Regions from separate parts of the Arthrobacter paludis genome, predicted to be linked through region 1. Evidence: riboswitches for the same ligand, from Rfam matches in the RefSeq annotation. Region 1 holds a riboswitch; the other holds the start of a gene.

Region 1 (15,540 bases):
GCGGCTCGGCCTGCGCGACCCGGAGACCGTGGTCCTCGGCTTCGACCGGCCCAACCTGTTCCTCGAGGTCCGCCGGCACGAGGACCGCGCCGCCAAGGAGGACGCGGTCGTCGAGCGGGCGGCCGGACTCGGGTCCCCGGGCCTGGTCTACGTGGCGCGGCGCCGGGACACGGAGGCGTACGCGGCCCGGCTTGCCGAGCGGGGGCTGCGGGCCGAGGCCTACCACGCCGGGATGCGCGCCGCGGACCGGGCCGCCGTCCACGACGCGTTCCAGGACGGCGGGCTCGACGTCGTCGTCGCCACCAGCGCCTTCGGCATGGGCATCGACAAGCCCGACGTCCGCTTCGTCCTGCACGCCGACATCCCCGACTCGCTGGACAGCTACTACCAGGAGATCGGGCGGGCCGGCCGCGACGGCGACCCGGCCACCGCGGAGCTCCACTACCGCGCGGAGGACCTCGGGCTGCGCAGCTTCTTCGCGTCCCACCCCGCCCGCGAGGACGACCTCCGCACCGTGCTCAAGGCGCTGCGGCGCGCCGACGGCCCGGTGCGCCTGGCCGCCCTCCGCCGGGCCGTCGACCTGCCCGCCCGCCGGACCATGGGCGTCGTGAACCTCCTCGAGTCGGCGGGGCTGGCCCGAACCGGCCGCCACGGCGTGGAGGCCGGCCGGGACCGTGGCCTGGGGGCCTCCGTCGCGGCGGCCCTGGAGACGGCCGAGACGCTCGAGCGGATCGACGAGTCGCGCATCGGGATGATGCGCGGCTACGCCGAGACCGACGGATGCCGGCGCCAGTACCTGCTGGCCTACTTCGGCGAGGGGCTCGAGGATGTCTGCGGCCACTGCGACCGCTGCCGGGCGGGCACCGCCGAGGACCTCACGGCGGACGACGGCGACTTCCCGCTGCAGAGCCGCGTCGAGCACGCGGAATGGGGCGGCGGCGTGGTCATGGGGGTCGACGACGACCGGCTCACCGTGCTGTTCGACTCCGAGGGGTACCGGACGCTCTCCCTGCCGCACGTCCTCGGCGAGGGGCTCCTGCGGCGGGCCTGACCCGCGGCGTGCCCTAGGCTGTCGGCGTGGAATTCGCGAAACGGTATGTGGCCCTGGGGGATTCGTTCACCGAGGGGGTCGGCGACCCGGACCCCTCCCGCCCGAACGGGGTCCGCGGCTGGGCCGACCGCGTTGCCGAACAGCTGTGCGCGGCCGACGACGGCTGGGGGTACGCCAACCTGGCGATCCGCGGCAAGAAGATCCGGCAGGTCATCGACGAGCAGCTCGAGCCCGCGCTGGCGCTGCGGCCCACGCTGGTCACCGTCTACGCGGGCGGCAACGACATCCTCCGGCCCAGCGTCGACATCGACGGGCTGATGGACGGGTACGCGGGCATGGTCGCGCGGCTCCGGGACGCGGGCGCCGCCGTCGTCCTGTTCACCGGGTTCGACTCCTCCGGCTCCGCGGTCTTCGGACGCACGCGCGGACGCACCGCGATCTACAACGAGTGGGTCCGCGAGATCGCCGACGCGCAGGGGTGCGCGATCGCCGACTACTGGCGCTGGCGCGAATTCCAGGACTGGCGCTACTGGGCCGAGGACCGCCTCCACATGGGCGTGCCCGGCCACACGCTCATGGCGGCCCGCGTCCTGGACGTCCTGCGGCACGACCACGCCATCGACACCCCCGAACTCGAGGCCGCACCCGCCCGCGGCCGCGCCGCCCGGCTGCTCGCCGACGCCCGCTGGGCCCGGGACCACGTCGCACCGTGGGTCAAGCGCCGCCTCACGGGGACCTCCTCCGGCGACCTCCTGCAGCCCCGGCACCCCCGGTACACCCGCCTGTAGCGGCCGGGCGGGCGGCGGCGCTGGCGGTCCGCCGCACGGCGGTGATTCACTGGGGCCATGGACGGGTGGACGACGCCGGCGCATCCCGGAGAAGAACACGCGCCCGGCGGCCTGGCCGTCCGGCTGAACTGGCTGCGGGCCGGTGTCCTCGGGGCCAACGACGGCATCGTCTCCGTGGCGGCCGTCGTCGTCGGCGTCGCCGGCGCCACCCAAGCCACCGGCCCGATCCTGGCCGCGGGCACCGCGGCCGCCGTCGGCGGGGCGATCTCGATGGCGCTGGGCGAATACGTGTCCGTCTCCAGCTCCTCCGACTCGCAGCGGGCCCTCATCGCCAAGGAGCGCCACGAACTGCGCACCATGCCGCAGGAGGAGCTCGAGGAACTCGCGGGGCTCTACGAGGCCAAGGGGCTGGCGCCGGACACGGCCCGCCGCGTGGCCGTGGAGCTCACCGAGCACGACGCCCTGGCCGCCCACCTGGACGCCGAGCTGGGACTCGACGAGGGGGAGGTCGCCAGCCCGTGGCACGCCGCCGCGGCGTCCGCCCTCGCCTTCACGGTCGGGGCCGCCCTGCCGTTCCTGACCGCGGTCCTGCTCCCGCCGGCCCTCCGCGTCCCGGTGACGTTCGCCGCCGTCGTCCTCGCCCTTGCGCTGACCGGGTGGCTCGGCGCGTTCCTCGGCGGTGCCCGCCCGCTGCGGCCGACCGCCCGGGTCGTGGCCGGCGGGGTCCTGGCGCTCGGCACGACGTACGCGATCGGCACGTGGCTCGGCGTCAGCGGAGCCGTCGGCTGACCCGGCCGGGCCGCGGGGGCGCAAGCTTTCACCAAGGTGCCCCCCGCAGGATGGCTGGGGTAAGAGGGCCCCAGAAGTCCCCAGCCGGGGCCCTCTTCCGCTGCCCGCGGCCCTCCGGTGCCGGGCCCGGATTGTGGCAACGCGGTGCCCGCGACGATGCGGTCCCGCGGCCGGTCCGGACAAGGTTTCCCAAGGGTCGACGTCGCAAGCTGGGATCGCGGGGGAACCTGCGCGGCGAGCGACGCCGACGGCCAAGCACCGGCGCCCGCGGAGCGCAACCCCCCAATGAGGGGGCCCTGTTCTCGGGATCCCCCCACCCCCCAAACACGGCTGACTCCGCCGCCGGGCGAAGCGCAGGATGGGTTCATCCAATCAGGGGGGAAACAATGGATATTGGGGGAGTCCAGTCCGGCCTGTGGCCGGTCGGGACAGGCAAGGCATTGGGGATCAGCATTCTCGGCGGATTGGCGGTGCGGCGTGGGGACGCCGTCCTGTCGGCCGCCGACCTGGGGGGACCGAAAGCGCGCCAGATCCTGGAGATCCTGGTCGTGCGCTTCGGGACACCCGTCTCGAAGAGCGAGCTCGTCGAACTGCTCTGGGGCGGCAGCGCCCCGGCCGCGGCCATCGGAACGCTCGAGAGCTACGTGAGCGTCCTGCGCCGGGCCCTGCAGCCGGGCCAGGGCAAGGCGGGCCCGCTGCGCACCGCCAACGGCGGCTACTACCTGGAGCGGAGCCTGGTCGACACGGACCTCGACCGGTTCAACGGGCTCCTCCGGTCGGCCGGCCACGGCGCTCCGAGCGAGGCCTACGCGAAGCTGTGCGAGGCCCTGGCGCTCGCGTCGGCCCCGCTGCTCGAGGACGAGCTGCTCCCGGAGTGGGCCGCGCAGGAGCGCGACTACCACGCCTCGCGCGTGACCGGCGCCCGGCTGCTGGCCTCGGAGACCGCGACCCGCATCGGACTGACCGACGAGGCCGTCGCCTGGGCGCGCCACGTCCTGGACCAGGACCGGCTCAACGAATCGGCGTGGACCGCGCTGATCCACGCGCTGGAGCGCGGCGGGCGCCCGGTCGAGGGGCTCATGGCCTACGACCAGTGCCGGCGCATCCTGGACACCGAGCTCGGATGCTCGCCCGGACCGGTGCTGCAGGGAGCCCAGCGGCGCATGCTCGAGGCGACCGCCGGCGGGTCCGACGAGTTCTCCGGCGTCGTCGCCGCGCTGCTGGCCCTGCACGGGGCCGCGCAGGGGGCCGCCGACCAGGCGGCCCGGGCCGCGGTCCGCGAGGCGGAGGCGGTGGTGCGGCGCTATCTCGAGCGGGCGGTCCAGCACGCCTGACGGATGGAACGCGACGGCCCGGCACCGGGGGTGCCGGGCCGTCGCGTCGCGTGGAGTCCGGACCCTAGCCGTGGGCGGCTCCTCCGGAGATACTTGATCCACGCGATGGCACGTGGGGACGGGCCGCCGCGGGGACCGCGCACAGGGGGAGTGCCAACGGAGGGGGATCCCTATGACAGCCAGTACCGCGCGCCACGGGACGCGCATGGACATCCTGATCGTCGACGACCACACGACGTTCGCCGAACTGCTGGCGGGCGCGTTGGACCGGGAGCCGGACGTCGCGTCCGTCGACATCGCGACCAGCGTCCACGACGGCGTGGAACGCTGCCTCGCGGGAGGGCCCGACGTCGTGGTCATGGACTACCACCTGCCGGACGGCGACGGGCTGGAGGCCGCCGCCCGGATCCTCGCCGCAAGGCCCACGACGCGCATCATCATGCTCACCGGGGACCCGTCGCCCGAGGCCCTGGAGGAGGCGGCGGCGCTCGGGATCTGCGGCTTCCTGCCGAAGGACGGCTCGCTCGCGACCATGCTGGACACGCTGCGGCACGCCCAGCAGGGGAGCATGGTCGTGCCGCCCGCGCTGCTGGCCCTGCCCCGCCACGGGCAGCGGCAGCCGGCGCCCGCGGCGGCCGGCCTGACGCCGCGCGAGATGGAGGTGCTGCGGCTGCTGGCCGACGGCGTCGACGTCCGCGCCGCCAGCCGCCGGCTCGGGATCACCGCCAACACGGGGCGCGGGTACGTGAAGTCGATCCTCGTGAAGCTCGACGCCCACTCCCAGCTGGAGGCGGTGGCGACCGCCGCCAAGCTCGGGCTGCTGCCCGGCCGCGGACATGACTAGCCTGCCCCGCGTGGACGGGCCGGAGGAGGAGGGCGACGCCCGGCGGGCCGTGTCCCGGGCCCTCCGCCGTTTCCTGGCCGCCGGCCTGCTGGTCCTCGTGGCCGTTGCCGTTCCGAGCGTGCTGTGGATCAACCACACGGCCGAGCGCCTGGCCCTCGAGGAGGTCACGGGCCTCACCCAGCGCCTCGCCGACTACGCGCTCGGGCCGGCCGTCGACCAGTCGCTCCTCGGCGGCGATCCGGCGGCCCGCGCGGAGATCCGGCAGATCCTCGACCCGTGGGTCGACAGCAGCTACCTGGTCCGGATCAAGATCTGGGGCGGGGACGGCACGGTCCTGTACTCCGACGAGGCCGACCTCATCGGCCAGCGGTTCGAGCTCGGCGGGGACGCCCGCGCGGTCCTGGCCAGCGGGCGCGGCCAGGCCACCTACGAGGAGCAGAACGAGGTCGAGAACCTCTTCGAGGCCGGCCAGGGCAGCCTCGTGGAGGTGTACGTGGCGTCGGAGGCCTCGACGGGGGAGCCGCTCCTGTTCGAGGCGTACTTCGCGGGCGAGGTCGTCGACCGCACCCGCAGCGAGGTCCTGGCCGGGGCGGGGCCGCTCCTGCTCGTCGCGCTGGTGGTCCTGCAGCTGGCCCAGCTGCTGCCCGCCCTGGGGCTGGCGCGGCGCGTGCACTTCCACCAGGAGGAGCGCCGCCTGGCGCTGCAGCACGCCGTCGACGCCGGCCAGCTGGAGCGGGCGCGGATCGCCCGGGACATCCACGACGACGTCATCCAGGACCTGGCGGGCCTCGGGTACGCGCTGGAGGCGGCGGAGGCCGACGACGACGGGGCCCGGCCCGGCTTCCCCGCCACCGGCCGGACGGCCGGGCGGGCCCCCGCGGAGCCGGCCAGCGCCGTCGTCCGCCGCAGCGTCCGCACCCTGCGCGACATCACGGGGACGCTCTACGCGCCCCAGATCGAGCCGCACGACCTCCCCGAGGCCCTCTGCCGGCTCGGCGCGCCACTCTCCGAACGGGGCATCGAGGTGGATGTCCGCGTCGGGCGGGACCTGCGCCTGGACCAGCACCAGGCCACGGTGCTGTACCGCGTCGCGCGGGAGGCGCTCGTGAACATCGCCAAGCACGCCGGGGCGGTCCACGTGTGGATCGACGTCGCGCGCCGCGGGCAGGGGACCGCCATGGCGATCGAGGACGACGGCCGGGGCATCGACGCGGATCCGGTCGAGCGGCGGGGGCACTTGGGCCTGCGGATCATGCACGACATCGCCGCGACCGCCGGCGGGCGCACGGAGGTCGTGCCCCGCGCCGAGGGCGGGACCAGCGTGTCCGTCGTCTTCGACCAGACCGGAACCGGACCTTCCCCGGCGCCGAGGATGTTCCCGGCCCTGAGCCAGGACCGCGGGCGCTGAACCGGGCCGGCGCCCGACCCAGCTTTTCCCATGGTCCCGCGGCCAGTCTTGGGTCATGGAACACCACGCAGCCTCGGCCGTGGATCCACAGGCTGCGGGTCCCGGCCCCCTTCCCCCGCGGGTCGGGACCCGCTTACGCCGCGCCCGCGTCGCGCTCGCCGGGGTCGCCGCGGCCGGAGCCGCCGGCACCGCCGCGGCGCTGTTGCTCGCCGGTGATCCCGCCCCGGCCGGCCCACCGCCGGGCACCCCCGTGGAGGTCGACGGCGGCGTCGCCCGCATCGACGCGATCATCCCGTTGCTGGACGACGGATGGCTGCCCCCGTCCGGCGACCCGGCGCCGGCGGCCTTCGCCGCCCCGGTCGCCGGAGGCGCCCACCGCGTCCGGGTTCTCGTCGAGTTCACCGCCCTCGACGGGGACGGGCTCGAATTCGAGAGCGACGAGTACCGGCTCGGGGTCCTCGGCGGCAGCCGGATCGATCCACTCTGGACCGGGCCGGAACGGGCCGACGTGGAGCGGGGCGGGCGCCTCGTGGCCACGTTCGTCTACGAGATTCCCGACCGGGCCATCGAACTCGTCCTCGAGGGGCCCGGCGGCACGGTCCTGTCCCTGGGCTCCGCGCACCACACGGGGGCCGGCGCGTGAGGCGCGCCGCCACCGCCGGGGGAGGGCGCCATGGTGGCCCCGTGCTCCGGTGACGCCGGGCACCAGGCCCGCGCGGCCGAGGACCTCGAGCGGACGCGCGCCGTGCGGCGCCTGGAGCAGGAGATCATCCAGTCGCTCGCGGGGGTCTCCTACGCGCTCGAGGCCGAGGACGCCCGGGCCGGGCTCACCCGGCGCGGCCGACTGGTCGACGCCCGGAACGCCCTGCACTCCGCGCTGCGCTCCCTGGGCGACGTCTCGCGCGGCCTGCGGACCCCGGGGATGGACCCGGACCTGCTCGCCGAGTCGCTGGTCGCCCTCGCCGCGGAGCACTCGGCCGCGGGCTTCGCCGTGCGCCTGGACCTCCGGGAGGTTCCCGCGCTGCGGCCCGCCCAGGCCCTGATGTTCCACCGGATCGCCCGGGAGGCACTGTCCAACGCGGCACGGCACTCCGGCGCCGACGCGGCGGACCTGCTGTTCGGGGCCGCCGGGCACCGGGTCATGCTGCACGTGCGCGACGCCGGCCGCGGGTTCGATCCCGGGGCGCCGACGCCTCCGGGCGGGCTGGGGCTGCGGATCATGCGCGCCGCCGCCGGCGAGGGCGGCGGGGTGGTCAACATCGAGTCCGGGCCCGGGCGCGGGACGAGCGTCGCGGCCGCCGTGCCCGCGGCCGCAGGATAGCCACGGCCCGCCCGGGACGGTAGCATGGGTCACGTGCCCACCCGGGCACACGCCAATGACATGCGGCGGGAGAGTCCCGTCCACACCATGGACGGGCGCCGTAGGAGCAAATCCTCCCCGGGAATCTCTCAGGCCCCCGTACCGCCGCGCAGAGGCAACTCTGGAAAGCAGCCGACCGCTGCGCCCGTCCCCGGACGGTCGCCGTGGGCGGTTCACCGAAGGTGCAAAGCGCCGCGCGGCCCCAGCGGCCCGACGGGGCGGAATCTCTCAGGTCACAGACAGAGTCGGGGAGGAACCGAGCCCCTACGGCATGCCCACCGTGCCGCAGACGACCTGGAGTTCCCCTCATGACCGCCACAGCAGCCAGCACCGCCACCGCCGAGACCACCTTCGCCGACCGCCACATCGGTCCCGACTCCGACGCAGCGGCGACCATGCTGCGCGAGCTGGGCTACGACAGCCTGGACGCGCTCGTCGACACCGCCGTCCCCGCGGGCATCCGCCAGGAGAGCCCGCTCGAGTTGCCGGCCGCCCGGTCCGAGGGCGAGGTCCTCGAGGAGCTCCGCGCGTTCGCCAACCGGAACCGGATCAAGACGCAGATGATCGGCCAGGGCTACTACGACACGTTCACCCCGCCGGTCATCAAGCGCAACGTCGTCGAGGACCCGGCCTGGTACACGGCCTACACGCCCTACCAGCCGGAGATCTCCCAGGGCCGGCTGGAGGCCCTGCTGAACTTCCAGACGATGGTCCAGGACCTGACGGCCCTGCCGATCGCCAACGCGTCGCTGCTGGACGAGGCGTCCGCCGTCGCCGAGGCCGTCCTGCTGATGCGCCGCTCGAACAAGGCCAAGGGCGACGCCAAGACCGTCCTGGACGCCAACCTCTTCCCGCAGACCATCGCCGTCGTCGAGGGCCGCGCCAAGGCCCTGGGCTTCGAGCTGGTCGTCGCGGACCTCTCGGCCGGCCTGCCCGAGGGAGAGATCTCCGGGATCGTCCTGCAGCAGCCGGGCGACAACGGCGCCGTCGTCGACCACTCGGCCACCATCGCCGCCGCCAAGGAGCGCGGCGCCATGGTGACGGTCGCCGCGGACATCCTGTCCCTGACCCTGATCGTCCCCCCGGGCGAGCAGGGCGCCGACATCGCCGTCGGCAACACCCAGCGCTTCGGCGTCCCGCTGTTCTTCGGCGGCCCGCACGCCGCCTACATGGCCGTGCGCCAGGGCCTCGAGCGCTCGCTGCCGGGCCGCCTGGTCGGCGTGTCCAAGGACGACGCCGGCGCCGTGTCCTACCGCCTGGCCCTGCAGACCCGCGAGCAGCACATCCGCCGCGAGAAGGCCACCTCCAACATCTGCACCGCGCAGGCCCTGCTCGCCGTCACCGCCTCCATGTACGCCGTCTACCACGGCCCGGCCGGCCTGAAGGCGATCGCCCAGCGCGTGCACCGCCGCGCCCGGACGCTGGCCGCCGTGCTGTCCGGCGCGGGGGTGGAGCTGGCCGCCGGGTCCTTCTTCGACACCGTCACCGCGTCCGTGCCCGGCCGCGCCGCCGCCGTCGTCTCCGCCGCCGAGGAGGCGGGCATCAACGTGCGCCTGGTCGACGCCGACACCGTGGGCGTCTCCACCGACGAGATGACCACCGCCGCGCACCTGGCCGCCGTCGCCGCCGCCTTTGGCGTCGACGCCGCCGAGGAGAAGGTGTCCGACGCCGAGGCCGCCCTGTCCGGGGACGCCCTGGGCGAGGGGGTGGCCCGCACGTCGGACTACCTGACGCACCCGATCTTCAACTCCGTCCGCTCCGAGACCCAGATGCTGCGCTACCTGCGCAAGCTCTCGGACCGCGACCTGGCGCTGGACCGGACCATGATCCCGCTGGGCTCGTGCACGATGAAGCTCAACGCCACCGCCGAGATGGAGGCCATCACCTGGCCGGGCTTCGCGTCGATCCACCCGTTCGCCCCCGACCACCAGACCGAGGGCTGGCGCGCGCTCATCGACGACCTGGAGTCGCGCCTGAGCGCCATCACCGGCTACGCGGGCGTCTCCATCGCCCCCAACGCCGGGTCGCAGGGCGAGTACGCCGGCCTGCTGGCGATCCGCCAGTACCACGTCGCCAACGGCGACACCGGGCGCACCGTCTGCCTGATCCCGGCGTCCGCGCACGGCACCAACGCGGCCTCCGCCGTGCTGGCCGGGCTGAAGGTCGTCGTCGTCAAGACCGCCCCGAACGGGACCATCGACGCCGCGGACCTCGACGCCAAGATCGAGGCGCACCGCGACGCGCTGGCCGGGATCATGATCACGTACCCGTCCACGCACGGCGTGTACGACGCGGACGTCATGGAGGTGTGCGAGAAGGTGCACGCCGCCGGCGGCCAGGTCTACATCGACGGCGCGAACCTCAACGCCCTGGTCGGCCTGGCCCAGCCGGGCCGGTTCGGCGGGGACGTGTCCCACCTGAACCTGCACAAGACGTTCTGCATCCCGCACGGCGGCGGCGGCCCCGGCGTCGGCCCGGTGGCCGTGGCCGAGCACCTCGTGCCGTTCCTGCCCGGCTCCCCGGCCGGCCCGTCCAACGGCCGCGAGGGCACCCCCGTGGCCGCGACCGCGTACGGCTCCGCCGGCGTGCTGCCCATCTCCTGGGCGTACGTCGCGATGATGGGTGCGGACGGCCTGACGTCGGCGACCAAGCACGCGCTGCTGTCCGCGAACTACATCGCGTCCAAGCTCGGGCCCCACTTCCCGATCCTCTACACCGGCGAGGCCGGCCTCGTGGCCCACGAGTGCATCCTGGACCTGCGGGAGGTCACCGCGAAGACCGGCGTCACCGCCGAGGACGTGGCCAAGCGCCTCATCGACTTCGGCTTCCACGCCCCGACCCTGTCCTTCCCGGTCGCCGGGACGCTGATGGTCGAGCCGACCGAGTCCGAGGACCTGGCCGAGATCGACCGCTTCATCGAGGCCATGGCCGCGATCCGCGCCGAGATGGACCAGGTCGCCGCCGGGGACTTCTCCCTGGAGGACTCCCCGCTGCGCCGGGCCCCGCACAGCGCGGCCGCCGTCGTCGACAGCGACTGGGACCGCCCGTACACCCGCGAGCAGGGCGCCTTCCCCGTGAAGTCGCTGCGCCAGGACAAGTACTTCCCGCCGGTGGGGCGGATCGACGGGGCGGCCGGCGACCGCAACCTCATCTGCTCCTGCCCCGCCCCCGAGGCGTTCGAGAACTAGCCCCCGATCAGACCGAGAGGCACACCGTGACCGAGACGAGCGCGCCGCAGCGCACCGCACTGTACGAGGAGCACGCCCGCCTGGGCGCGTCCTTCACCGACTTCGGCGGCTGGGACATGCCGCTGAAGTACGGCTCCGAGCTGGCCGAGCACAAGGCCGTCCGCGAGGCCGCCGGCCTGTTCGACCTGTCCCACATGGGCGAGGTCCGCGTGACCGGCCCGGACGCGGGCCGGTTCCTGAACCGCGCCCTGGTGGGCAACCTGGCCGTCATCAAGCCGGGCAAGGCCAAGTACTCGCTGATCTGCGCCGAGGACGGCGGGATCATCGACGACCTGATCACCTACCGGTTGGGCGAGACCGAGTTCCTCGTCGTGCCCAACGCGGGCAACGCCCCCGCCGTCGTCGCGGCCCTGCGCGAGCGCGCCGCCGGGTTCGACGTCGACGTCGCGGACGAGACCGCCGAGACGAGCCTCGTCGCGATCCAGGGCCCGAACGCCCTGGGGATCCTGCTGCCGCTGGCCCCGGCCGGCCACCAGGCCACGCTGCGCGACATGCCCTACTACGCCGCGGCGCCGATCGAGCTGACCGTGGCCGGGGCCCCCGTGCACGTGCTGGCGGCGCGCACCGGCTACACGGGCGAGGACGGCTTCGAGCTTTACCTGGGCCACGAGCAGGCCGCGTCCCTGTGGGAGGCGCTGCTCTCCGCCGGGCGCTCCGAGGGCCTCGTTCCCTGTGGGCTGGCGAGCCGCGACTCGCTGCGCCTGGAGGCCGGCATGCCGCTGTACGGCAACGAGCTCTCCCGCGACACGAACCCCTACGAGGCGGGCCTGGGCCCCGTCGTCTCCCTGAAGAAGGAGGACGACTTCGTCGGCCGCGCCGCGCTGGAGCGCGTCAAGGAGGCGGGCCCCGCCCGCCGCCTGGTCGGCCTTCAGGGCCTCGGCCGCCGTGCCGGGCGTTCGCACTACCCGGTGCTGCGCGACGGGCAGCAGGTCGGCGAGGTCACCTCCGGACAGCCCAGCCCGACGCTCGGCTACCCGGTGGCGCTGGCCTACGTCGAGCCCTCGGCCGCCGAGCCGGGAACCCGGCTGGACGTCGACCTGCGCGGCAAGCCGGAGGCCTTCGAGGTCGTCGAGCTGCCGTTCTACCGCCGTCAGAAGTAGCATTCGCCACACCACCACCGATCCGAAAGGACCACTCATGGCCAACGTGCCCAACTCCCTCCGCTACTCCGCCGAGCACGAGTGGATCGACGCGTCGACCCCCGCCAAGATCGGCATCACCGCGATCGCGGCGGACGCCCTCGGCGACGTCGTGTACGTCGACCTGCCCGAGGCCGGGTCCGAGGTCACCGCGGGCGAGACCTGCGGCGAGGTCGAGTCGACCAAGTCCGTCTCCGACCTCTACTCGCCGGTGTCCGGCACCGTCGTCGAGGTCAACCAGGAGGCCGTCGACAACCCGGCCCTGCTCAACGAGGACCCCTACGGCGCCGGCTGGCTGTTCACCGTCGAGGTGAGCTCCGAGGGCGCGCTCATGACCGCCGACGACTACGCCTCCGCCAACGGCGGGGACGTCTCCTAGCGGAGGAACGCCGTGGCCCTGAGCGTTTTCGACCTGTTCACGGTCGGCATCGGTCCGTCCAGTTCACACACGGTCGGTCCGATGCGGGCCGCCCGCCAGTTCGCGGTCTCGCTGGCCGAGTCCGGTCTGGCGGAGCGGATCGCGTCCCTGCGCGTGGACGTGTACGGCTCCCTTGCCGCCACCGGTCGGGGCCACGGCACGTTCACCGCGATCCTGCTCGGCCTGGAGGGATACGACCCGGAGGAGATCCTGCCCGCCACCGTCGAGGAGCGGCTCGCGGACATCGCGTCCACCGGCACCCTGCGCTTCGCGGCGCAGGCGGGGGCGCGCCGCGACCTCGCGTACGGCGAGGAGGACATGGTCAAGCACCCGCTGACCATCCTCGAGCGGCACACCAACGGCATGCGCTTCCAGGCGCTGGACGCCGACGGCGGCGTGCTCGAGGACCAGACCTGGTTCTCGGTCGGCGGCGGCTTCGTCGTCCGGGACGGCGAGGAGGAGGCGGCCGCCCACGAGCTGGAGGCCGCGGACCAGCAGGTGCCGTACCCCTTCCGCACGGCCGCCGAGCTGCTGGAGCATTGCCGCTCCACGGGGATGCCGGTCTCCGGGGTGATGATGGCCAACGAGTGCACGTGGCGCAGCCGCGAGGAGGTCCGCGAGGGGCTCCTGCACCTCTGGCGCGTCATGGAGGAGTGCAAGGACAACGCCCTCACCCGCGAGGGCGTGCTTCCCGGCGGCCTCAACGTGCGCCACCGGGCCCCGGAGTGGCACCGGCGCCTCGCCAAGGAGGACCGCGACCGCGACCCGAAGTACTGGCAGGAGTGGGTGAACCTCGTGGCGCTGGCCGTGAACGAGGAGAACGCCTCCGGCGGGCGCGTCGTCACCGCCCCCACCAACGGGGCGGCCGGCATCATCCCCGCCGTCGGCTTCTACGCCACCCACTACTCGCCCGGCATCGGCTGGGCGACCCAGGAGGACAAGGACGACGTCGTCGTGCGCTACCTGCTCACGGCCGGCGCCGTCGGCGTCCTCTACAAGGAGCAGGCCTCGATCTCGGGCGCGGAGGTGGGCTGCCAGGGCGAGGTCGGCTCGGCGTCGTCGATGGCCGCCGCCGGGCTGGCGGAGGTCCTGGGCGGCACGCCCGCGCAGGTCGAGAACGCCGCCGAGATCGCCATGGAGCACAACCTGGGGCTCACGTGCGACCCGATCGCGGGCCTGGTGCAGGTCCCCTGCATCGAGCGGAACGCGATCGCCGCGGCCAAGGCGATCAACGCCGCGAAGATGGCGATGATGGGCGACGGCGAGCACCGGGTGAGCCTCGACGAGGTGATCGTGACCATGCGCGAGACCGGCAAGGACATGAGCCACAAGTACAAGGAGACGGCGCTCGGCGGCCTGGCCGTGAATGTCGTCGAATGCTAGCCGGCGGCTGAGCCGCGGCGCACCCCGCGCGCGGGGCCCCGGGCCCCGCGCGAGGCGCCTCTGACCTGCGGTCGGAGGCGCCTTTTCGGTGCCGGGGACGGCCCTACCCGAACCCTGCGCCCGGTGCTACGGTGGGCGGACGGACCGAGTAGGCACGCGGCAGAGCCGTCGCGTGGGAAGGAGATTCCCCATGGCAAACCGGGCAGATTCCAATGGAATCGATGCCACTCTGTATCGCAGGGAAGGTCCGTGGTGCACGGCCTTCGTCGACGCGTCGCTCGGGACGACGTCCGCCCAGGAGGCGGCGGACCTGCTCCCCGACAAGGTCGCGCAGCTGCTGAAGGGCCAGCAGGCCGCCGAACCCGACATCAACGCCATGCGGGACGCCATGGTCCCCGCCCGCGGCCGCCCCGCGCCGGTCGCCCGCTTCGTCGCCGTGAACAACGGCGAGGTCGTCCTCGACGAGCTGGTCCAGGGCGTGGAGGCCGGGGCGCCCCGCGTCGAATGCGGCCCGTTCCCCAACCTCGTGCCGCTGGCCCGGGCCCGCGGCGGGCAGTTCTCGTACGTCGTCGCCGAGGTCGGGCGCGACGGCGGCGAGGTCCGCCTCCAGCACTCCGCCGTCCCGGGCGTCGCCGAGCACCGCAGCGTCTCCGGGGACCCGGAGGAGGCCCACCACGCACGCAAGGTCCCCGGACGGTACACCGAACCCGTGAACCGGGCCCAGACCGAGGAGATCTGGCGCCGCAATGCGGACGAGATCGCCCGGCACATCGACGAGGTCGCCCGCGAGGGGCGGGCCCGGCTCGTCGTGCTCTCGGGCGACGTCAAGGCCCGCGAGCTGGTCCTGGGCCAGCTGCCCGAGGGCACCCGGGCCATCACCACCGAGCTGGACCTGCACACGCGCACCGGCGGCGTCGACGAGGCCGCCGTCGCCAAGGCCGTCGCCGTGAAGGTCGACGAGGTCCTGGCCAACGACGTGAGGGAGCTGACGGAGAAGATCGCGAACCGCGCCAGCGCGGAACACCCCAACGCCGTGTTGGGCTTCGAGGAGGTCGTGGGGGCGCTCCAGCAGGCCCAGGCCGCGACCGTGCTCGTCGCCGAGTACCAGGACGAGCACTCGCTGCTGGCCCTCGCGTCCGAGCCGTGGCTGGCCACCGAGTCCGGCGGCTCGCCGGGGGCCGAGACCATCGGCTCGTGGCCGGCGCCCGAGGTGCTGCTGCGGGCGGCCGCCCTCACGGACGCGTCCATCCGCTACGTCCCCTCGGGCGTTCTGCCCGACGGGGCCGGCATCGCGGCCCTGCTGCGCTGGCCCAACGGCAACCACTAGCACGCAAGCACGAGCAGTACAGGAGGTCACGGCCCCGGGGACCGGGGCCGACGGCGGGGCCCGGCGGAAGGCCGGGCCCCGCGGCGTGTCCGGGGCCAGGCCCGCCCGGCCCCGGTCCTCCGGCCCCTGCCGCCGCCCCGGTCCTCCGGCCCTGCCCCAGGCTTCAGCCTCGCGGTTCCCTATCCTCCGGCGCGGTGGATGGCGAACGCGGCCGCGAAGCCGAGCGCCGTGGTCAGGCCCGTGAGCAGATGGTGCTCCGCAAAGGCCTCGGGGATCATCGTGTCCGCGAGCATCGCCAGGATGGCGCCGGCCGCGAGGGCCATGATGAACGCGACCACGCTGGGCGGGGCCCCGTCCAGGAGCAGGAACCCGGCGGCCGCCGACGCGCCGCAGAGCACGGCGATCGCCGACCACACGCCGAACACGTAGCGGGCCCCGCGGCCCGCCCGCC
Region 2 (15,540 bases), on a different contig from region 1:
GCTCCGGGGCGGAACCAGGGCCGTCAACGCCCCGCCCGTGCTGCTCATGGCCGGGGGAGAGTTCCTCCCCGACCAGTTGGCCCGGGCGCACGTCGTGGAGGCCGAGGTGCGGGCGAAGCTGCGGGGCGCCGGGATCAGGAACGCCGACGAGGTCGCCTGCGTCATCCTCGAGTCCACCGGCCAGATCAGCGTCCTGCGCCGTGGCGAACCGCTCGACCCGCGCCTGCTCGACGGCGTCCTGGGCAAGGAACGGGTCCCCGCCGAGCTGCTGCGCCCGGACCACTAGGCCGTCGGAACGGCCCCCGGCGGCGGCGTCGCGGCCGGCCCGCGGTGCGCGGGGTCGCGCCGGACCTGGCGCCACGACCGCTGCCGCCGGCGCGGCAGCAGCGGGGGAGACGAGTCCCGGCCCGGGCCCTGCGCGATGGCCTCGATGATGGTGCGCAGGGCCTGCGTGGAGGAATGGCGCGGCGACCACCCGAGCTCGGTGCGGGCCCGCGTGCAGTCCATGATCGGCGCCCCCGCCGCCATGTCGACCCAGCCGGGGTCGGAGGCGAGCAGACGCAGGCGCCACGCGGCGGCGACGGCGGCGCGCGCCAGGACCACGGGGACGGGAAGCCAGCGCTTCGCCCCGAGGACGCCACCGACGAGGGCCGGCGTGAGCACGGGTTCGGCGGCGACGTTGAACGCCCCGGCCGCCCGGAGCTCGACGCACCGCCAGTAGGCGTCGGCGACGTCGTCCGCGTGCAGGGCCTGGAACAGGAAGCCGGGCGGGAACGGAAGGACCGGGGGCGGGAAGCGGTCCAGGAAGCCGGTGGGGATCCACGGACCGACGAAGTAGCGGGCGATCTCGCTCCCCGCCTCCGCCTGGAAGATCAGGCCCGGCCGCAGCCGCGCGACCACCAGGTCCGGGTGGGCCTCGGCGAAGCCGTCCAGCAGGGCCTCCTGCTCGCCCTTGAAGCGCGAGTAGTGCGACGTGGCGATGCCGCGCGCGGGCCAGGACTCGTCGACGCGCCGCTCCTTGCCCGGGCCGCGGGAATAGGCGCCCACGGACGATGCGCAGACGAAGTGCCCGACCCCCGCGTCGATGGCCGCCTCCAGCGCGGCACGGGTGCCCCCGACGTTGACCCGCCGCATCTGCGGCTCGTCGTGGTTCGGCTGCAGCACCCAGGCGAGGTGGACGACGGCGTCGCACCCCGCGAAGGCGTCCTTCAGTAGGGCGGGCGCGTCCGGGGCGGCGACGTCGATGGACCGCCATTCGACGTCCGCGTACGGGCCGGCCCGCTCCGGGAGGCGCCGCGCGATGCCGACGACCTCGACGGGCCGGCGCCGCTCCTCGTTGGCCTCCCGGATCCGGCGGAGCAGGGCGGTGCCCACGTTCCCCGTGGCCCCGACGACGGCGATGCGCATCGCTACGCCTGATCCGTGTCGCGGTCGGCGAACCCGGCCAGGGCGATCTTGCCGCCCGCGTTGCCCTCCATGCTGTGCCTGAAGGCGTCGGCCGCCCGCTCCATTGGGTAGGTGGCGGCGAGGTGGACCCCCAGCCGGCCGTCGTCGACCAGGGCCGACAGGCGGTCCAGTTCCCGCGCGTCGGGGCGGACCCAGACGTAGGAGCCGCCGCGGTCGGCCGCGCCGGGGTCGGCAATGGAGGCGTGCCGGCCTCCCGCGCGCAGGACGGCCATCGTCTGGTCCAGGACCCCGCCGACGAGGTCGGCGACGAGATCGACCCCCTGCGGGGCCAGCGCGCGGACATCGTGGACCAGGCCCTCCCCGTATTCCAGGGGTTCGGCCCCGAGGGCGCGCAGGTCGTCGTGGTGGTGGGCGGATGCCGTGGCCAGCACCCGGAGGCCCCGGTGCGTAGCCTGCTGGATGGCCATGCGCCCGACGCCGCCCGACCCGTTGTGGACGAGGAGGGTCTCGCCCTCTTCGTGGGCCAGGACGTCGAGGACGCGCTGCGCCGTCATCCCCGTCAGGGGGAGCGCGGCGGCCTCCTCCCAGGAGAGGCGCGCGGGCTTGCGGGCGACCATCGACACGGGCAGCGCCGTGAACTCGGCGAACGTGCCGCCGCCGACCGAGTCGCGCCGGCCGTAGGCGTAGACCTCGTCGCCGGGGGCGAACTCGGGGGTGTCGAACCCGACGGCCTCGACCGTGCCCGCGACGTCCCAGCCGGGGACGACGGGGAAGTGGACGTCCAGCATCGGGTCCAGGCCGCCGGCCATGACCTTCCAGTCGACGGGGTTCACGCTGGCGGCCCGGACGCGGATGAGGACCGAGGCCGGCGGAAGCTTGGGCATCGGCAGTTCCCCGTGGCGGAGGACTTCCGGACCGCCGTAGCTGTCGTAGTACATGGCCTGCATCGTCTGCCTGTGGGAACCCATGGCGCCCACGGTAGGGAGGCGGATCCCGACATGTCACGGGTAGCGGGTGCGGCGCATTCCCCGGGCCGCCCTGGCGGCCCCGTGCCGCCCGCGCCGCCGGCCGCCCGTGCGTCACCCCGGGAAGGCCCGTCAGAACGGTGGGATGTCGGTGGGGTCCTCGGGCAGGGTGGGAGGCGGCCAGAGGGACAAGGCCACCGGGCTGGTGCCTGCGCCGCCGGTGCCCGGGTTGCCGCTGCCGTTGGCGGGCGGTCGTTGGTCGCCGGGAGCGAGCTGCGGGCGTGGGGTCCGGACGGTCGGCGGCGGCCTGCGGGTGCCGAGCCGGGACTTGGTGCGGCGGCGTGGGCGTTGGTCCGGCGGCCGGCAGGGAGTGTAATCGTCGGGCAGGACCGTGTCGGCGAGGAGCATGTCGAGGAATTGCAGGTGCGCGAGCCGTTCCTCGGCGGGGTCGACGGGGACGTCGGGTGGTTCGCCCCAGTCGGGGTCGCCGGGCAGGGGGATCCCGGGGAGGTCTCCGTCCTGTGGTGTCGCCAGCTCGGTCCAACGGGAGAAGGCCGCGTCGGTGTCGTCGACGGAGGAACCGGGGTCCGGTGGCAGGACGCCGTGGGCAAAGCCGGGCGGTTCGTCCGCGTCGGGGGCGAGGGAGGCGATGAGGGCGTCGTCGAGCACCAGTGGATCCGTGGTGGCGCCGGGGCCGTCGCCGGCTCCGCGCCGGTACGGGACGGCCCTGCCCGGTGCCGGCGGCGGCGGTGTTCCACCGGGCTCCGGGGGGAGCCAAAGCCGGTCGGGGGCGCGGGTGGCCGTGGTGCCGAGGATGGTGGTGACGGTGACGGAACCGTCGGGGTGCAGTTCGGTCTCGAGCAGGCCCACGGATTTGAGGCGGTGGCAGCGGGGGCAGAGGCCTTCGAGGTTATCGAGGTCGGTGGCGCCACCGTCCTGCCACTCGACGGCGTGGTCGGGCTCGAGGCGTTGGCGGCGGTTGCAGCCGATGTTGCTGCACACGGGGTGGCGCAGGGCCAGCGCCCGGCGCTGTTCGCGGGTGGGACGGTAGGACTTGCGACCCATGGCCAGGACGGCCCCGGTGAGGGGGTCGGTCACGGCGCGGGTCCAGGTCTTGGCGGCGGCCGTGAGTTCGGCGGCCTCGTCCTGGCCGATCGCGCCGAGGCCGGGGACCTGGGGCAGCTCGGCCCCGGGGGCGAGCACGCACTCGGCCACGGCGGGCGGGGCGAAACTCGTGCCCGGCGACGGCGGTGTGGATGGCCCGCCCGGCCCTTGGGCCGCCGGGGTGGCGTCGCTGCCGGGGATGCCGGGCAGGATGGTGGCGGGGATGGTGACCAGCACGTCGGGGTTCACCGAGGCCAGTCCTGAGCTGTGGGCGCCCTCCAGGAGAGTGTCGGTGAAGACGTCGGCCCACAATTGCGCCCGGGTCCGCGTCTCGGGTCCGTCCCCGTCCCCATCCTCACGGTTCGGCTGCGTCTGGTCGGCCGTGCTGGCGGCGTCGTCGTCGGGTTCGACGGTGTGGATGCCGTCCCGGTCCGGGGCGGCGGAGTGGCTGCCGTCCCGGTCCGAGGCGGCGGAGTGGCCGCGTCCGTCGTCGATGGGTTGGAGCAGCAGGGTGGTTTGGGCGGCGAGTTTGGCTTCGATGGCGCTGGCCTTGCCCGTTTCGATGAGCCCGTCGATCCACGACATGCCGTTGCCGGCCGGGGTGAAGCGGATGTACCGGTTCTCGGCGGCCTTGTCCTTGCGACGGGTGAAGGAGTCCGGATCGAAGCGCTCGAGGGCCTTCTTGGACTTGTAGGTGATCTGGCCGGGGCTATGGCCGGGGGCGTACTCGAGCAGCTCACCGGCCAGGCGCGACCGGGATAGGGCGACGTCGCTGGCCTCCTGGTGGGCGGCGTCGATGGCCAGACCAGCGGCGAGCTCGGGGTCCAGATCAGTGTCTCCGGGAACGGTGACCGGGCGGGGCTCGATCCGGCGCAGTTGGGCCGCGATGGCCTGGGCCTGCTCGACCCCGATGCGCCCGGCCCGCAGCTCGCGGAGCACATCGGGGGCGTCGTGCAGGGCGAGGGACTCGTTCAGCATCCGGGAGCCGGTCTCGGGGGAAACCGCGCAGACCTGGGCGACGACGTGGGACGCGGCCTCGCCCCCGGAGTTGGAGAGCAGCCGGCCGGCCGCATACGAGATCTCCATGCCCTGGCGACGGCCGCGGCGGTCCATGCGGGGCTCGCGGAGTTCCTCGCAGGCGCCCCGGACATCCCGCAGGGCCTCCAGCTTGATGGACGCGGCGTACCGGGCCAGCGCCTCGGCGTGGTGCAGCCGGGTGGCCGCCGGCGCAGCAGGCGCCAGGGGCACCAGTTCCCACCCCTCGAGCCGCACCACACCCTCGTGATCCATACCTCCATTCTCCCCGAACCCACCGACAGAATGGGAACACACGCCCTACTGTGGATAACCAGTCCGGAGAATATCCGAAGAGAAGTTCTAGGAGATGCGGGGTGGGGCCGGAACGGACCGCCCCTACACCCCGTAGTGCTTGCGCAGCTGGTCGATCTCGTCGTCGCTCAAGGCCTCCCGCGGGGCCACGTGCGGAGCGTGCTTGATGGTGTCCGCATCGAACGCCAGGATCAGGTCCTCCACGTACTGGCCCTCGCCGAGGCGCGCGCCGGCCAGCGGCACCACGCGCTCCTTCGTCTCGAACAGGCCGATCGCGACGCTGACCCAGCCCGGGTGGCCCTGCGGGTCGAGGAACACGGTGGAGACCTTGCCGAGCTTGCCCTGGTTCTTGTCCCAAGCCATCGCCGACTGCAGCTGGTGCAGCTCCGGCAGGTCCGGGATGTCCATCGGATGGTTCTGTGCGGTCATGGCGCCTCTTTCCCTCGTCCGGTCTCCAAGGGCGGAAACGTGCCTCGTTCCCGCACGCCCGACGCTAGCCGCGCGTCCGCCGGCGGCCAAGGGGTGCGGACCAAGGGCGCACTGGCGAGCCGCGGGCGGGGGCGAGGACGACGGCGGCGCCGCCGTCGTCATCAAGCGTCACGCAAGCCGAAGCGTGACGCCGCGTGACGCCACGGACGGGCCGGCCGGGGCGTCCCGGACGCCCCGTGTGACGCGCGGTGACGGCCGATGACGGCGGCGGCCCGCGCATGACGCGGGCGCTACCGGCCGCCGGGCGCCGGGCCCTAGCGTCGCTGGAACCAACCGCAGCCGCGAAAGGACGCCATGACCGCCACCACCGAGACCCGCACGCCCTCCTACGAGGACCTCGCGGCCCCGTTCCGCCCGATCTTCGCCCGTCTCGCCGCCGGGGCCTCGGAGCGGGACCACACGCGCGAGTTGCCGCGCGAGGGCATCCGCGAGCTGGCCGCGGCCGGATTCGGCGCCGTGCGGATCCCGGCCGGCCACGGCGGCGCCGGGGCCACGCTGCCGCAGCTGTTCGCCCTGCTGACCGAGCTGGCCGCCGCCGATCCGAACGCGGCCCAGGCCCTGCGCTCGCACTTCGCGTTTGTGGAGGACCGCCTGGTCGCCGCCCCGGGCCCGGACCGCGACGCCTGGCTGGCCCGCTTCGTGGCCGGCGAACTCGTCGGCAACGGCTGGACGGAGATCGGCGCCGTCGCCCTGGGCGACGTCGCCACCAAGGTCACCCCGGACGGCTCCGGGGGGTTCGTCGTCGACGGCACGAAGTACTACTCGACCGGAACGATCTTCGCCGACTGGATCGACGTCTACGCCGAGCGGACGGACACCGGCCGGCGGGTCATCGCGGCCGTCTCCACGCACCAGGACGGCGTCGAGCGCTCCGACGACTGGGACGGCTTCGGCCAGCGGACCACCGGAACCGGCACGACGGTGTTCACCGGGGCCGCGGTGGCCGAGGAGCACCTCATCGACTTCGACACCCGCTTCAAGTACCAGACGGCCTTCTACCAGACCGTGTTGCTCGCCGTCCTGGCCGGTGCCGTCCGCGGGGCCGAGCGCGACTTCGCCGACGAGCTCGCCGCCCGCAAGCGCACCTTCAGCCACGGCGCCGCGGAGGTGGCCCGCGAGGACCCGCAGCTGCTGCAGGTGATCGGCGAGGTGCACGCGGCCGGGTTCGCCGGGGAGGCGATCGTGGCCCGCGCGGCCGAATCGCTCCAGGCCGCCCACGACGCGGCGCTCGCCCTGCGGGCCGGCACGCTCACGCTGTCCGCGGAGGAGGGCGTCAACGACGAGGCCGAGCAAGCCACCGCCGCCGGGCAGGCGGCCCTCACCCCGCTGGCCGTCAACGCCATCTCGCACGCCTTCGACGCCCTCGCCGCCTCCGCGACGTCCGTGTCCAAGAACCTCGACCGGCACTGGCGCAACGCCCGCACCGCCGGGAACCACAACCCGTGGGTCTTCAAGGCGCGGCTGCTGGGCGACCTGGCCGTGAACGGGACGCCGCTGCCGCGCGTGTGGGCGATCGGGGCGACGACGGCGTAGCGCCCGGCGGGGGCGCCGGCCGTGGGCGCCGGACCGCCGGGCGGCGTTGGGGGACGACGGCGGCGGGCGCCGGGAACGACGTCGGCGGGGCCGGTCCGGGAAGAACGTCCCGGGCCGGCCCCGCCGATGGTGGTGCTGCCTGGTCCTAGGTGCGCGGCGGGACGGTCCCGCCGGCCCGGCCGGAACCGGCCGGGGGAACGGGGCCGCGGCCCGCGGAGCCGGACGTGGCCTGCTCCTTTTCGGCCTCGGTCTCGACGCGGTTGAGCGCCTTGTCCCAGCGGCCCTGCATCGGCTTGATGAGGCCGCCGCCGACGCCGACGACGATCACGCCCACGATGGCGGCGAGGACCGCGATCAACAGCGGCGTGGTGACGGTCGTGGCGATGCCGATCTGGTTCAGCGCCGCCACGATGCCCAGGAAGACGATCGCGACGTAGGCGATGTTCGCGACCGGCCGGGCGTAGCTGCGGGCACCGAGGACGCCGAGGATCATCTCCTTCACCGCGTTCGCGATGGCGAACACGATGACGATGATGATGACGGCGACGAACAGGCGCGGCAGGAACGCGACGATCTGGTTGATGAGGTCGCTGATGGGGTTCGGCCCGAACGCGCCGAACGCGAGCTGCAGGACGAACAGCATGATCGCGTAGTAGACGATCTTCACGACGATCGTGCTCACGGTCATGCTGCTGCCGGCGAAGAAGCGGTTCAGCCCGCCCTTGTCGGCGATCCGCTCGAAGTTGACGGCGTCCAATAGTTTCGCCATCAGCTTGGCGATGACCTTGGCGATCAGCCAGCCGATGAGAAGGATGACAAGGAACAGGACCAACTGCGGAACGAAGTTCGCGATGTTGGTCCACGTGGTGGACAGTGCTTCGGTCATGGTTCGAGCTCCTTAGCAAGCCGGGGGGATGCTTCGCAGGGGTTGTCGCTCGTGGGCCGCGGGTACGGACCACCCATTTCGGTGTTGACCTCCTCGAATATGGTGATGACACTCGTCCTACCACCGTGTAATACACCCCGTCTAGGGCTTTCCTGTTTTTGTCATCACGGGTGCCATGCCCCCGCGCTGGCCGTCACCCCGGGAAGGGGGCGTTGGGCACGTCGCCGATGCCGTCGTCGTCCTCGTCGCCGTAGGCCTGCTCCGCCAGCTCGTTCGCGCGTTCCGGGTCCCCGTGGACGGGGATGTCTGCCTCGGTCACCGGCTCGCGGTCGCCGGCGTCCCCGAGCTGCTGGCCGCCCTCGGTCTCCTCGGGGTCGAAGCCCTCGTTCTCGGTCGTCATGGCCTACCTCCTGGTCGTGGGGTGCAGATGGGGCCACCGTAGGGGCGCCGGCCGGATCGGCCAACCGCGGCCGGAGCGGGACCGGCCCGGGGACGCCGAAGGGGTGGGACCACGCGGGTCCCACCCCTGGGATGCCGGGGAACGGAGGGTGTTCCCGCAGCGTCCGGCTAGACGCCGGCGGTGACGTCCTCGCGGCGGTGCCCCGCGGCGGCCTCCCACTCCTGCTCGACGCGGGCGCGGTGCAGCTCGCGCATGGCGGCGTGCTCGGGGTTGCGGCGCACGGACAGGTAGCCGAGGCCCAGCCCGATGAACCACAGCGGCGTGAACAGCAGGGCCAAGAACGTGTCCGGCTGGGTGGTCAGCGCCCACACGATGAACCCGAAGAACGCGAGCACCACGAACGGCATGAACGTGCCGCCGGGCATCTTGAAGGTGCTGGCCGCGTGCACCTGCGGCCGGCGCCGGCGGTACACGATGTAGCTGACGAGGATGATCGACCAGACGAACATGAAACACAGCGCCGAGATCGTCGTGACCAGCGTGAAGGCCGCCGCGACGCCGCCCTCCGCGTAGAGCAGGACCACGCCGGCGAGCAGGAACATGCAGGAGAACAGCAGGGCGTTGCGGGGCACGCCGCGGCCGGAGAGCTTGCCGAACCGCTTGGGGGCGTCGCCCTCGAGGGCCAGGCCGTAGATCATGCGGGACGTGGAGTAGATGCCCGAGTTCGCGCTGGAGGTCGCGGAGGTCAGCACCACGAAGTTCACGACGCCGGCCGCGCCGGCCAGGCCCGCCAGGGCGAACATGCCCACGAACGGGGACGCGTCGGCGCTGAAAGACGTCCACGGCTCGACGGCCATGAGGATGATCAGGGCGCCCACGTAGAACAGCAGGACGCGGATCGGGATGGCGTTGACGGCCCGTGGCAGCGTCTTCTCCGGGTCCTTGGTCTCGGCGGCGGTCGTGCCGACCAGCTCGATGCCAACGAAGGCGAACACGGCGATCTGGAAGCCGGCGACGAAGCCCATGAAGCCGGTCGGGAACATGCCGCCGTGGGCCCACAGGTTGGAGAAGGACGCGGTGGCCCCGTCGTGCTGGAAGCTGGTGATGATCATGACCAGGCCGACGACAATCAGCGCGAGGATGGCCACGATCTTGATGAGCGCGAACCAGAACTCGGTCTCGCCGAACGCCTTGACGGTGGGCAGGTTCAGGGCGACGAGCAGGACGATGCAGGCCAGCGCCGGGAGCCACAGGGGCAGGTCGGGCCACCAGAAGGCCACGTAGTGGGAGATCGCGACGACGTCGGCGATGCCGGTGACGACCCAGCAGAACCAGTAGGTCCAGCCGGTGAAGAACGCCGCCCAGGGGCCGAGGATGTCCCCGGCGAAGTCGCCGAAGTTCTTGTAGTTCGTGTTGCTCAGCAGCAGCTCGCCCATCGCGCGCATGACGAAGAAGAGCATGAAGCCGATGATCATGTAGACGAAGATGACCGCCGGGCCGGCCGCGGAGATCGTCTTGCCGGAGCCCATGAACAGGCCGGTGCCGATGGCGCCGCCGATCGCGATGAGCTGGATGTGGCGGTTGGAGAGCCCGCGTTCCAGGTGTGGGGGCTGCGAAGTGGACATGCGTGTATCCCGCTTTCAGGTGGTGGTCTCGGCGGCCCGGCCCGGTGTCGGGCGTGCGGCTGCCTGGGCGTCAGAGGGCGTGGGATGCCCGCCCGGTCGCCCCGGTGGGGAAGGGGTGGCGCCTCGGGCGCCCGGTGGCCAGACTCAAGGGGAACTCCGAATCCGCGCGGTCCGCCGCGCTGCCGTCGTGTTCCTCCCCCTCTGTTTGGGAGACCTGAGAGTTTCGCCCCGCGGGGCTTGCTCCGTCGGTGAGCGCATGGGCGCTGCTTTCCAGAGGTGCCTGTTCCGCGGCGGTACGGGGGCCTGAGAGTTTCCTGGGGAGGAGTTGCTCCTACGGCGCCCGCCCTTGGCATGGACGGGTCTCTCCCGCCACGGGTTGTCGGCCGGCATCGCGTGATGCCAGCCACAGGCTAGAGGGCGGCGGTACGCCTGCGCAAAGCGCGCCGCCCCGGACGCGTCACGGACCGGTCTTGATCCGCACCGCCGACCAGACGTCCCCGAGCGAGACGTTCGCGTTCAGGGTGTGCCCGCGCTCCTGGAGCAGGGCCCAGATGCTGTCCCGGTTGATGTCCGCCCGGTTGCCCTTCGGGTACGCGATCCAGGCCGCGCGGCAGGAGAGCAGGGACGGCAGGTGCTCGGCCAGCAGCGCCTCGAGGGCGGCGCGGCTGGTCGCGAAGACGACGGCGGCCTCGGCGCCCCCGGCGTCGTTGGTCACGCGGGCGCCCTCCGGCAGTTCGCCCAGCAGGGCGTGCTCGGCCGCGGAGCCGCCGGCGAGGAACACCTGGTCCTTGGGCTTGACCAGCAGCTTCTGCGCCACGGTCTTCGGCGCGGGCGTCTTCTCCTCGGGCGTGTCCTCCACGGGGCCTCCTTCAGGCGGTGTCGTTGCTACCAGCCTAGTGATCCGCCGGTCCGGAACACGACCGTGGCGCCGGGCGACAGCGTCCGGGGGACCGTCCCCGCCCGGGCGCCGCCGTCGTCGTCCGTCCCCGCGGCGAACAGCACCTCGCCCGCCTCGCCGGGCCACGGTACGTCGGCGGGGCGGTCGCCCAGGTGGGCCGCGACGACGACGCCGCCGCGGCGGAACCACACCCACCCGGCCTCGGGGTCGTGCTCGACGGCGTCCGGCCAGCGGTTGCCGCGCAGGTCCGGCTCGCTGCGGCGCAGCCGCAGCAGGGTGCGGTACGCCTCCAGCATCCGCTCGTGGTCCCCGGTGGCGGCCTCGGCCCAGTCCAGGGCCGAGCGCCGGAACGTCTCCGGGTCCTGGGGGTCGGGGACGACGGCGGGGTCCCAGCCCATCCGCTCGAACTCCCGGAGCCGGCCCTCGGCGGTGGCCTTCCCCAGGTCCGGCTCCGGGTGGGACGTGAAGAACTGCCACGGCGTGGACGCGGCGAACTCCTCGCCCATGAACAGCATGGGCGTGAACGGGGACAGGATCGTCAGGGCCGCGGCCTGCGCGAGCCGCCCGAAGCCGAGCGTCGCCGGGAGCCGGTCGCCGGCGGCCCGGTTGCCGATCTGGTCGTGGTTCTGCGCGCAGACGACCAGGGCGTGCGGCCCAACGGCGACGCGGTCGATCGGCCGGCCGTGGCTGCGGCCGCGGAACGAGGACCACGTGCCGTCGTGGTAGAAGCCGTCCGCGAGGACCTTGGCGAGCGCCCCCGGGTGGGCGAAGTCGGTGTAGTAGCCGCCGTCCTCGCCGGTGAGGTTCGCGTGGACGGCGTGGTGGAAGTCGTCGCTCCACTGCCCGGCCAGGCCGTAGCCGCCCGCGGCCCGGCCCGTGATGAGCCGGGGGTTGTTCATATCCGACTCCGCGACCAGGAACAGGTTCCGGCCGGTCCGCGCGGCGAGCGCGTCCACAGCGGTCGCCAGCTCCTCGAGCAGGTGCACGGCCCGCTCGTCCCGGAACGCGTGCACCGCGTCGAGGCGCAGCCCGTCCACGTGCATGTCCCGCAGCCACATCAGCGCGTTCTCGACGATGAACCGCCGGACCTCGTCCGAGCCGGCCCGGTCCAGGTTCACCGAGTCGCCCCACGTGTTCGCGTCGCCCTGGGTCAGGTAGGGGCCGAAGCGGGGCAGGTAGTTGCCGCTGGGGCCGAGGTGGTTGTAGACGACGTCCTGGACCACGCCCAGGCCGGCCGCGTGCGCGGCGTCCACGAAGCGCTGGTAGGCGGCCGGCCCGCCGTACCCCTCGTGCACCGCGTACCAGGCCACGCCGTCGTAGCCCCAGTTGTGGGTCCCGTTGAAGCCGTTCACCGGCAGCAGCTCCACGTGCGTGACGCCCAGGTCCACGAGGTACGGCAGGCGTCCCGCGGCCGCGTCCAGCGTGCCCTCGGGCGTGAACGTGCCGACGTGCAGCTCGTAGATCGCGCCGCCGTCCAGGCCAGGCGATGACCAGCCGGCGTCGGCCCACGCGTGCGCGGCGGGATCGAAGGTCCGGGACAGCCCGTGGACGCCGTCCGGCTGGCGCCGCGAGCGCGGGTCCGGCAGGGCAGTGGCGTCGCCGTCGAGCAGGTACCCGTAGTCGGTCTCCCCGTCCGGGACGGGCCCCGCGGGGAGCCACCAGCCGGCGCCGTCGCGCTCCATCGGCACCCGCGCGCCGCCAGCCAGCAGCTCCACGCGCTCCGGCACGGGCGCCCAGACGGCGAAGCGGTACCCGGGGGCCGCGTCGTCCCCGCGGCCGGCGTCCGCCGCGCTCACGCGTCCCCCCGGACCAGCAGGGCTACGGGGTAGTCGGCGAAGGCGTCGGCGGCGGCGATCCGGCCGTCGCTCTCCAGCACGCGGCCCGTCAGGGCGTCGGTGTACGCGCCGGGCGCCAGCACCGCCACCGTGTCCCGCCAGCCGCCCGCCTCGGCGAGCCCGAGGGGCAGCCGGGTGACCAGCGTGACGGCGCCGCCGCGGTCGAAGCCGAACAGGTGGGGGGCCGCGGGGCCGCGGGTCGCGACGGCCGCGTAGCCGGTGAACAGCTCGGGCCGGTCCCGGCGCAGCCGCAGCGCCCGCGCCACGAGCAGCAGCTTTGCCTTGCCGTCCGCGTCGAGCCGCGGGGGCGCCGCGTCCACTTCGGCCAGGACGGCGCGGCGGCGCTCGAAGTCGACGCTGCGCCGGTTGTCCGGGTCCACGAGCGAGCGGTCCCACAGCCCCGTGCCCTGGTACACGTCCGGGACGCCCGGCATCGTCAGCTGCACGAGCTTCGCGCCCAGCGAGTTGGACCAGCCCGCCGGGCGGATGCGCTCGACGAGGTCCTCGAGGACGCGCACGACCTCCGGGTCGTCGTAGGCGGCGTCGACGGCGGCGTGCAGCTGGGCCTCGAACTCCGGATCCGGGTTGGTCCACGTGGTGCTCGACGCGGCCTCCCGGGAGGCCTTCTCCGCGTACGCGTGGCAGCGCTCCCGGCTCACCGGGTAGGCGCCGACGGCGGCCTGCCACAGCAGCTCCGCGAACTCCGGGTCGTTGAAGTTCGCGAGCCGCTCGAGGGTCCGCAGCGAGCGGGCCCAGAGGTCCGGGCACTCGGCGAGCACGTGGATGCGCGCCCGGGTGTCCTCGCTGCGCTTCGTGTCGTGCGTGGACAGCGTCGTCATCGACGCGGGCCGCTCGAGGTCGCGCAGCATGAGGCGCCGGTGCACCTCGAACGGGTCGAGCGCGAACTCCGTCGGATCCGCGCCGACCTCGTTCAGGGAGGTCAGGCGGTTGTAGCGGTAGAAGGCCGTGTCCTCCACGCCCTTGGCCATGACCATGCCGGAGGTCTGCTGGAAGCGCACCGCCAGCTCCGTGCGCCCCGTCCCGCCCTCGGGCCAGAGCAGGGGCACCAGCACCCCGATCGCCGCGGCCAGGTCCGGCCGGTGGATGGAGGCGGCGATGGCGGCCTCGCGCAGGTGGTGCCGCCCGTGCGGCAGGTACGTGCGGTAGACCGGGAAGCAGGCCAGCAACTCCGCGAGCGCGTCCGCGGCGGTGTCCTTGTCCAGGCCCGCGTCGGCCGGGACGAGCCGGGCCAGGCGCAGCACCTCGGAGCGGAGGAGCCCGTCCGCGATGGCGCGCTTCGTCTGGTGGATCAGCGGCTGGTAGCGCTCGGTCGGCACGACGTCGGAGAGCGTCTCCCGTCCGGCCGGGTCCACGAAGAGCCGGTCCACCGTCGCCAGCGCGTCGTACCCGGTGGTGCCGGAGCACGCCCAGTCCGGGGGCAGCGATTCGTCACCCTCGAGGATCTTCTCCACGAGCACGTACGCGCCCCCGGTGAGCTCGCGCAGCCGGGCCAGGTAGCCGGCCGGGTCGGCCAGGCCGTCCGGGTGGTCCACCCGCAGCCCGTCGACGAGCCCCTCGTCGAACCAGCTCTTGATCTGGGCGTGCGTCTCGTCGAACACCCAGTCCACCTCGACGCGCACCCCCGCCAGCGTGGTGACGCCGAAGAACCGCCGGTAGTTCAGCTCCGCGTCGGCGCGGCGCCACGAGACGAGCTCGTAGTGCTGCCGGTCGTGCACCGTGCGCGGATCGTCCCCGAGGGCCGCCGTGCCCGGGGCGGTCGGAAAGGCGCGCTCGTAGTAGTGCAGCTCGATGCCGCCGCCGTCGCCCTCCGCCAGCTTCAGGGCGTCGAGCTCGCCGTCGCCGTCGCCCAGCATGGGCAGCCTGATGCGGCCGCCGCCCGCGTCCCAGTCGACGTCGAACGCCTCCGCGTAGCGGCTGGTGCGGCCGCCGCGCAGCAGCTCCCACCACCAGCGGTTGGCGCGCGGCGTCGCGACGCCCACGTGGTTCGGGACGATGTCCACCAGGATCCCCAGGCCGGCCTCGCGGCAGGCCGCGGACAGCGCCTCGAGCCCGGCCCGGCCGCCGCGCGCCGGATCGACCGTGCTGGGGTCGACGACGTCGTAGCCGTGGTCCGAGCCCGCCTCCGCCGTGAGGATTGGCGAGAGGTAGACCCAGTCCGCGCCGAGGTCCCGCAGGTAGGGGACCAGGGCGGCCGCGTCGTAGAGCGTGAACGACGGCCGGATCTGGAGCCGGTACGTGGAGCGGGGGATTCTCATTGCTGTGTCTCCCTGGTCTTGGCGCCCGCCAGGGCGGCGAGCGACGCGGCGACGGTGTGGTCGACCTCCGGCGGGGCCTCCTCGTGGGCGCGGAGCACGACCAGAGAACGGGCCTTGACGCACAGCTCCCCGCCCGCCTTGACCTCGCCCGAGTCCGCGTACTCCCCGGCGGTGTCGATCACGTGGTCCCAGACCTTGCCGTACTCCGGCCCGGGCAGCGTGAAGTCGACGTCCTCGTGGTGGGCGTTGAAGAAGAGCAGGAAGTTCCGGTCCACGACCCGGTTCCCGCGCGCGTCCCGGCCACGGATCCCGTCGCCGTTGAGGAACACGCCCAGCGACACGGACACGTCCGCGTCCCAGTCCTCGGGCTCCATGGGGGAGCCGTCCGCGCGCAGCCACTCGATGTCCGGCAGCCCCTCGCCGGCGCCGCGCTTGACCGGGCGCCCGTCGAAGAAGACCCGGCGGCGGAACGTCGGGTGCTCGGCGCGCAGCCGGCAGACCGCGGCCGTGAACTCCTCCAGCGGCGCGTCCGTCTCCTCCCAGTGGATCCAGGTCAGCTCCGAGTCCTGGGCGTACGTGTTGTTGTTGCCGTTCTGGGTCCGGCCCAGCTCGTCGCCGTGGGAGATCATCGGCACGCCCTGGCTCAGGAGCAGGGTCGCGAGGAAGTTGCGCTGTTGGCGGGCGCGCAGGGCCAAGACGCCGGCGTCGTCGGTCTCGCCCTCCGCCCCGCAGTTCCAGGACCGGTTGTGGGACTCCCCGTCGCGGTTGTCCTCGCCGTTGGCCTCGTTGTGCT

What was found. Region 1 has a riboswitch for glycine ahead of gcvP (aminomethyl-transferring glycine dehydrogenase). Riboswitches for the same ligand answer to the same signal wherever they lie in the genome.
Region 2: linked by a shared signal. The riboswitch ahead of cycA (D-serine/D-alanine/glycine transporter) and the one ahead of gcvP (aminomethyl-transferring glycine dehydrogenase) in region 1 are both predicted to bind glycine.

What each region holds. Positions count from the first base shown of each region.
Region 1 covers NZ_JBXAEW010000001.1:147,950-163,489, reverse strand. Annotated here, with positions in the region: gene AC1Q5D_RS00830 (RecQ family ATP-dependent DNA helicase) at 1-1,051, shown strand, start outside; gene AC1Q5D_RS00825 (SGNH/GDSL hydrolase family protein) at 1,078-1,839, shown strand; gene AC1Q5D_RS00820 (VIT1/CCC1 transporter family protein) at 1,897-2,628, shown strand; gene AC1Q5D_RS00815 (AfsR/SARP family transcriptional regulator) at 3,069-3,962, shown strand; gene AC1Q5D_RS00810 (response regulator) at 4,135-4,806, shown strand; gene AC1Q5D_RS00805 (sensor histidine kinase) at 4,799-6,214, shown strand; gene AC1Q5D_RS00800 (hypothetical protein) at 6,270-6,857, shown strand; gene AC1Q5D_RS00795 (sensor histidine kinase) at 6,888-7,535, shown strand; glycine riboswitch at 7,592-7,689, shown strand; gene gcvP (aminomethyl-transferring glycine dehydrogenase) at 7,883-10,762, shown strand; gene gcvT (glycine cleavage system aminomethyltransferase GcvT) at 10,789-11,922, shown strand; gene gcvH (glycine cleavage system protein GcvH) at 11,960-12,340, shown strand; gene AC1Q5D_RS00775 (L-serine ammonia-lyase) at 12,353-13,762, shown strand; gene AC1Q5D_RS00770 (baeRF2 domain-containing protein) at 13,953-15,089, shown strand; gene AC1Q5D_RS00765 (ZIP family metal transporter) at 15,269-15,540, opposite strand, start outside.
Region 2 covers NZ_JBXAEW010000014.1:58,923-74,462, reverse strand. Annotated here, with positions in the region: gene AC1Q5D_RS12985 (DUF421 domain-containing protein) at 1-286, shown strand, start outside; gene AC1Q5D_RS12980 (NAD-dependent epimerase/dehydratase family protein) at 283-1,407, opposite strand; gene AC1Q5D_RS12975 (NADP-dependent oxidoreductase) at 1,410-2,354, opposite strand; gene AC1Q5D_RS12970 (HNH endonuclease signature motif containing protein) at 2,505-4,766, opposite strand; gene AC1Q5D_RS12965 (PRC-barrel domain-containing protein) at 4,890-5,234, opposite strand; gene AC1Q5D_RS12960 (acyl-CoA dehydrogenase family protein) at 5,589-6,827, shown strand; gene AC1Q5D_RS12955 (mechanosensitive ion channel family protein) at 6,973-7,713, opposite strand; gene AC1Q5D_RS12950 (hypothetical protein) at 7,907-8,113, opposite strand; gene cycA (D-serine/D-alanine/glycine transporter) at 8,281-9,738, opposite strand; glycine riboswitch at 9,930-10,019, opposite strand; glycine riboswitch at 10,020-10,117, opposite strand; gene AC1Q5D_RS12940 (DUF3052 family protein) at 10,196-10,597, opposite strand; gene treZ (malto-oligosyltrehalose trehalohydrolase) at 10,624-12,432, opposite strand; gene treY (malto-oligosyltrehalose synthase) at 12,429-14,747, opposite strand; gene glgX (glycogen debranching protein GlgX) at 14,744-15,540, opposite strand, start outside.